Regions from separate parts of the Clostridium sp. 7_2_43FAA genome, predicted to be linked through region 2. Evidence: a T-box and tRNA genes for the amino acid it is inferred to sense, from the RefSeq annotation. Region 2 holds a T-box; the other holds one or more tRNA genes.
What was found. A T-box is a leader RNA that pairs with one kind of tRNA and senses whether it is charged. The one in region 2 lies ahead of CSBG_RS17595 (glycine--tRNA ligase), so its partner is inferred to be a tRNA-Gly.
Positions count from the first base shown of each region.

Region 1: it encodes a tRNA-Gly, which carries the amino acid that the T-box ahead of CSBG_RS17595 (glycine--tRNA ligase) is inferred to sense. The anticodon was not compared.

Region 1 covers NZ_JH815222.1:3,050,956-3,054,649, reverse strand. Annotated here, with positions in the region: gene CSBG_RS15475 (NPCBM/NEW2 domain-containing protein) at 1-1,150, shown strand, start outside; tRNA gene CSBG_RS15470 (tRNA-Leu) at 1,386-1,469, shown strand; tRNA gene CSBG_RS15465 (tRNA-Gly) at 1,491-1,565, shown strand; gene CSBG_RS15460 (HNH endonuclease signature motif containing protein) at 1,797-2,213, opposite strand; gene CSBG_RS15455 (hypothetical protein) at 2,500-3,174, shown strand; tRNA gene CSBG_RS15450 (tRNA-Gly) at 3,237-3,310, shown strand; tRNA gene CSBG_RS15445 (tRNA-Lys) at 3,314-3,389, shown strand.
Region 2 covers NZ_JH815223.1:271,769-275,462, forward strand. Annotated here, with positions in the region: gene lysS (lysine--tRNA ligase) at 1-985, shown strand, start outside; tRNA gene CSBG_RS17580 (tRNA-Asn) at 1,169-1,243, shown strand; tRNA gene CSBG_RS17585 (tRNA-Asn) at 1,273-1,347, shown strand; tRNA gene CSBG_RS17590 (tRNA-Asn) at 1,379-1,453, shown strand; T-box leader at 1,663-1,829, shown strand; gene CSBG_RS17595 (glycine--tRNA ligase) at 1,873-3,264, shown strand.

The DNA.
Region 1 (3,694 bases), on a different contig from region 2:
GAAATTTACTCAAAATAGCTATGCTGCTCCTAAGAAGGATATATCTACAAGTAATAATGCTTTAAGATTAACTAATGAAGAGGGCAATGAAGTATCATTTGAAAGAGGTATAGGTGCTCATGCAACTTCAACAATAACATATGATTTAAGTGATAAAGATTATGCATTCTTTAGCTCATATGTTGGAGTAGATAGACAAATGTTTGGTACAGTAGGTTCAGTTTCCTTCGAAATATATGTCGATGGAGAAAAGAAATTCGATAGTGGAGTAATGACTTCTAGAGATGCTATGAAGTATGTAGAAGTTGATATAAATGATGCTAAGGAATTAAAACTTGTAGTAACTGATGGTGGAAATGGAATTGGTTCAGACCACGCTACATGGGGAGATACTAAGCTTTATTATGCAAATTCAGAATCCATAGATTATACAGAGCTTTCTAAATTAGTTGAAAGTGCTAAAGGTATAGATAGAGAAGCTTATACTGAAGAAAGTTTAAGTGTACTAGATCAGGCTGTGGGAAAAGCAACAGAAATGATAGAAAATAAAGCATCTACTTATGAAGAAATACAATCAATGATAACTGAATTAAAAGAAACAATTAATAGCTTAAAAAGAGTTGATTTAAATAAAGTTATTGAAATTGAAGATAAGTATCTAAAACAAGATATTCAAAAGGCGCTTGGATTGAGTGGAGATATAACTTTAAAAGATATGCATAATCTAAGGACCTTAACTGGTAGTAGCAGAAGAATTACAAGCTTAAAAGGCTTAGAATATGCTGAGAATTTAGAAGAACTTAATATAGAGCAAAATGAAGTAAGGGATTTATCACCTCTAAAGAACTTAAAAAATCTTAAGGTACTAAATGCTAATCTACAAATAATTGAAGCTGGAATGGCTACAGTAGAAAATAATAAAGTTATACTTAAAGAAAGAGTAGTGTCTAAAAGTGGAGAGGCATTGAAACCTAAGGAAATTATGGTAGGTAGTGAGAAATTAGATGTAGAAAATTCTATAGATGAAAATGGAGACATATCAATAGATACATCTGATATGAAAGCTGGACTTTACGGTGTCTATATAACTTATGAAAATAAAGAAGATAACCATGATGTTGGAATACTTTATATATTTAATATAGAGTAAAACAATAAAGAAGAACTAGCTAAACAAGAAGTGAAAAAATAATATAATATAATATGAATTAATGATCACTAAGAGAAACTTTACTATGTTAAGCTCTTAGTGATCATTAAATTTATTAAAATAATTAAGATAATTAAAGTACATATAAGATATTATTATAGAAATAAAATAACCAAATTTTACAATTTATATTGATTTAAAAAATAATATTTTATATAATATTAATACAAGGTATGCAGATGTGGCGGAATTGGCAGACGCACTAGACTTAGGATCTAGCGCCATTGGCGTGGGGGTTCGACTCCCTTCATCTGCACCATTAAAATATTTAAAATAATATGCGGAAGTGACTCAATGGTAGAGTGTCACCTTGCCAAGGTGAAAGTTGCGGGTTCGAATCCCGTCTTCCGCTCCAAAAGCTTTTTAAGAATATAATATATTTTTTAAAAAGCTTTTTATTTGCCGCTTATTAAGAATATATGTTATTTGATATAAAAGAAAGCTCTTAAATAACTATAGTTATCAAGTCTTGCTTGGTAGTATAGTATTTAAGAGCTTTGTATATTTTATAAATCTAATTTAAAACTAAAGAAATTTAGTAAATCTATGCAATAAATAGTTAGTAGCTTGAATATAAAAGAATGTTTTAGCTAATATTAATACTATGGAAAAGACGTTCCAATTCAAGCTCTTGAAGCATAGCATATGAGTAGAGTTTACCGCCCATGAGGTTTTTAATTATATCTTCTTTAGAATAACCTTCTTTAAATAATTTAAGTTTTTTAATTAATTTTTTTAAAGAAGAATTAGACATTCCTAGAAGAGTATAAAGCTCCTTAGCAGTATAGTAATCTTTGGGTAATAACTTATAGAGTTTATCTTGTAATTCTAGTTTATACCTCAAATCAGTTTCTATACAGTTGTGAGGACCATTTTTTCCTCTATGGTGGTAGTTACAAAGATATTTATAATTTAACTTAATATCGTAGCCACCTTCGTGTTTATGAACTATATGATGAATATCCGCTGTTGCTCCACAAATTTCACAGTGGTACAAAGTCATGCCTCCTTTTTATATCTTTAATAATATTATATATTTTTTGGGATTAATAATCTACAATATAATAGTTTTTGTAATAGATAATATTTAGTATATTTAAGTTATATATAACAAAGTGGTATATTTTTACTAAGTATAAGTGTAAAATTATATTATCAGAATATTGTAATGTAAAAGTGTTTAAATTTACTTTGTTATATTCTTTGAAAATACTTGAAAAGATGGTATAACATACTATATAATATATGTATAGTATATTATATTACTGAGCTGAAAGAAAGGTGATACAGTGAGACATAGCTATGATTCATTTGATTACTGGGAAGAATTGATTAATGAAAACAAAACAATAAGAGGACATATGTTTATGGATAAATTGCCTAATGAAAAAAGTATATATATCCATAGTTTAGTTTTTTGTAAGAATAACGGACTTAATAATACATGGTCATATTTTCCAAATGAGAAAATGTTATTAGGATATATTCAATATTCGTTTTTACAAGAGGCATTTTATAAATGGATATATGGAAAAGAAAGAATGGTTATTAGTATTCCAAACATTCCAGTAGAAAAAATAATCTTAGATGGAGAAAAAAATAAGAAAATATCTAAAGAAGAAGCAGATAATATGAGAAGGCATGTAAAAATGGTAAAGGATTGTTGGTCTTTGCCTAAGGATAAATTAATTAGAGCACTTCAAAGGTTTTCCAGGGACTTTAATAGAACCTGGTATGGAGATAACAGAGAATTTTTATACTTAAAAATTTTTAATACCCCAAAGGATTTAGGGGAGTTTGTAGTAAATTCAAGCTATATGACAACAACTGAAAGGGAATTTAAAGATAGGATTGGTATAAGTATCCCTGAATGGAATAACATATGCGAAAGAGCTAATAAAAATAAGCGTGATGGTGAGAAATTTAGAGATATTTTATTAAAATCACTTACAGAAATAATTTAAGGGAAAATTTATTATTGACAGTAATAATTGTGGAATATATAATATTATTGTCAATAAAATTTGCGGGTGTAGCTCAATGGTAGAGCCCTTGCCTTCCAAGCAAGTTACGTGAGTTCGATTCTCATCACCCGCTCCATATGCGTTATTAGCTCAGTTGGTAGAGCACCTGACTCTTAATCAGGGTGTCCCGGGTTCGATCCCCTGATAACGCACCAAATAAAAAGAGATTACTATGTAATCTCTTTTTTGTATATATAAAAATAAAATAGTTTAAAAATATAATATATAATTTTTTTCACTCCAATGATTGAGAGTAAATCTACATAATGTTGAACACTTTAATTAAATGTAATTATAAAAAATAAAAGTGCACAAAGGCACTTTTATAAAGCATAAGGAGTGAGATTTTGAGATCCTATTTTAATTATTGACAATAAAATGGACTAATATTCAAATTATAGGGGTTAAGAAAAAATTTCATGTTGACAATGATAATCTAAATTGATACTATAATAATGCA
Region 2 (3,694 bases):
TAAGACTAATTTCATGAAGAGAGCAACTATACTTAAAGGAGTAAGAGAATTCTTAGATAACAGAGGATTTATAGAAGTTGAAACTCCAATGCTTGCACCTATAGCTGGAGGAGCGTCAGCAAGACCATTTATAACTCATCATAATACTTTAGATATAGATATGTATTTAAGAATAGCTCCAGAATTATATTTAAAGAGATGTATAGTTGCTGGATTAGAAAAAGTTTATGACATGGGAAGAACTTTTAGAAATGAAGGTATGTCTGTAAGACATAATCCTGAATTTACAATGATAGAATTATACGAAGCATTTTCAGACTATAACGATATGATGGAAATTGCAGAAAATATGATTGCATCAGTATGCGAAAAAGTAAATGGAACAACTAAGGTTAATTATCAAGGTACAGAAATTGACTTTGCACCGCCATGGAGAAGAATAACTATGGTTGATGCTGTAAAAGAACATACAGGTATAGATTTTAATGAGATAAAATCAGATGAAGAAGCTCAGGCTATAGCTAAAGAAAAGAATTTAGAATTTAAGAAGAATATTAAGCACGTAACAAAGGGCGAAGTGTTAAATGTTCTATTTGAAGAATATGCAGAACAACATATGATACAACCAACATTTATATGTGATTACCCAGTAGAAATATCACCTTTAACTAAAAAGAAAAGAGGAAATGATAAATTTACTGAAAGATTTGAAGGATTTGTATTTGGAAGAGAAATATGTAATGCATATTCAGAATTAAATGACCCAATAGTTCAAAGAGAAAGATTTAATCAACAAGAAAAAGAAAGAGAACTAGGGGATGATGAAGCATACATGATAGATGAAGAGTTTATGAGTGCTTTAGAAACAGGTATGCCTCCAACAGGTGGATTAGGAATAGGTATAGATAGAGTTATAATGTTCTTAACAGATTCAGCATCTATAAGAGATGTTATAATGTTCCCAACAATGAAACCACAAAAGTAGTATTTTAAGGCTGTCATAGACAGCCTTTTTATTTTGTAGTAGATAGATTTTATTAAAATTCACATAAATATTTTTATTAAATTTTAATGCATTTTGAGATATTTAAAAATTAAAATTAAAAAAATCATAAAAAACACTTGCAATATTAATGAAACTTGATATAATAACTAATGTAGTAAATATTCCGCGATAGCTCAACGGTGGAGCACTCGGCTGTTAACCGATAGGTTGGAGGTTCGAATCCTCTTCGCGGAGCCATTTTGATTTTAAAATTAATTTATGAATATTCCGTGGTAGCTCAATGGTGGAGCACTCGGCTGTTAACCGATAGGTTGGAGGTTCGAATCCTCTCCACGGAGCCATTTTAATTTTAAAATTAATTTATAAGAATATTCCGTGGTAGCTCAATGGTGGAGCACTCGGCTGTTAACCGATAGGTTGGAGGTTCGAATCCTCTCCACGGAGCCATTTTTATAAGAGTTTTATAAGAATAGATAATTTGTCTATTGTTATAAAACTCTTTTTGTATATAAGAGAGATATAATATTTAAATTTAAATAATGATAAATAGAATATAGCTAAAAATAATATAAGTATTAATTTAATAAAGATTTTTAATAGAAAGCCTTTTGCACTTGACATATAAAAGGCTTTTGGTAAAATTAATATATAATTTAATAGATACAATGATAAAGAGGAGTAAACTTAATATTTCTTTTAGAGAGACGATGGTTGGTGTAAATCGTTATTAATTTAAGTTGAAGGGCGCTTTTGAGTATTAACACTGAAAGTTGGGCTAAAGCCAAGAAGGGTGGAACCGCGGAATTGAAATTTCGTCCCTTTAGGTTTGGGGCCTTTTTTATTTATAAAAAATTGGAGGTATTAAAATGGCAGTAGAAAAAACTATGGAAAAAATAGTTGCTCTTTGTAAGAGTAGAGGTTTTGTATTCCCAGGATCAGAGATATATGGAGGGTTAGCCAACTCTTGGGATTACGGTCCATTAGGAGTAGAATTTAAAAATAACGTTAAAAAGGCATGGTGGAAGAAGTTCGTTCAAGAAAGTCCATATAATGTAGGAGTAGACTGTGCTATATTAATGAATCCAGAAGTGTGGGTTGCATCAGGACACGTTGGTGGATTTTCAGATCCTTTAATGGATTGTAAGGAATGTAAAGCAAGATTCAGAGCTGATAAGATAGTGGAAGATCATATGACTGAAAATGGAGCAGAAGTTGCTAGTGCAGATGGTTGGTCTAATGAGCAATTAAAGGAATATATAGAAAAGAATAATATAGTATGTCCTAAGTGTGGAAAATTAAATTATACTGATATAAGAAAATTTAATTTAATGTTTAAAACATTCCAAGGAATAACAGAAGATTCTGCTAGTACAATATACTTAAGACCGGAAACAGCTCAAGGTATATTTGTAAACTTTAAATCAGTACAAAGAACTTCAAGAAAGAAAGTTCCATTTGGTATTGCTCAAGTTGGTAAATCATTCAGAAATGAAATAACTCCAGGAAATTTTACATTTAGAACAAGAGAATTTGAGCAAATGGAGTTAGAGTTTTTCTGTAAGCCAGGAACAGATTTAGAATGGTTTAAGTATTGGAAGGATTATTGTTGGAATTTCTTATTAAATCTGGGAGTACAACAAGATAATTTAAGAATGAGAGATCATGGTGAAGAAGAATTATCTTTCTATTCAAATGCAACATCAGATATAGAATATTTATTCCCATTTGGATGGGGTGAATTATGGGGAATAGCTGATAGAACAGATTATGACCTAAAAAAGCACCAAGAACACTCAGGTCAAGATATGAGTTACTTAGATCCAAGCACTAATGAAAAATATGTTCCTTATGTTATAGAACCATCTTTAGGAGCTGATAGAGTTGCATTAGCTTTCTTAGTAGATGCATATGATGAAGAAGAGTTAGAAGGTGGGGATGTTAGAACTGTTATGCATTTACATCCTGCTTTAGCTCCATATAAGGCAGCAATTTTACCACTTTCAAAGAAGCTTTCAGAAAAAGCCTTAGATGTATATTCTGACTTAAGCAAAAAATTCAATATAGAATATGATGAAGCTGGAAGTATTGGTAAGAGATATAGAAGACAAGATGAAATAGGAACTCCGTTCTGTATAACAATAGATTTTGATACTTTAGAAGATGAAGCAGTTACTATTAGAAATAGAGATACTATGGAACAAGAAAGAATAAAAATTTCAGATTTAGAAGCTTATATTGAAAAAAGCTTAGAATTCTAATTTTAAGAAGGGGCTATATTAAAATAAACTTTGATATTAGCTGATAAAAAGGGAAGCTCGAATTAGAGTTTCTCTTTTTGTTCATATATAAATAATATACCCTAAATTTCCATTTAAGTTTAAAGATACCTTTAAGTAAGTAAAATCAATAGTTTAAAAAGGGCTCGCGTTTCGTGAGCCCTTTTATAAAAATAAGAGATTAACTTTTTAAGGCAATAAAGCTTATTTGAAATTAAATAAATTTTATATTAAATAGATTTCTGAGACTGCGTCTTTTTTGTATTTAATAAATTTAAGTGTTATAATTAGAAAGAATTGGGACAGACTTAAAGATAAGTGAGCTTCCAAATTTTATATTTAGCAAGGCGAACTTACTCATTCGAATGCATATGAGAAGGAGTTACAACAAAACTTCCAAATTTTATATTTG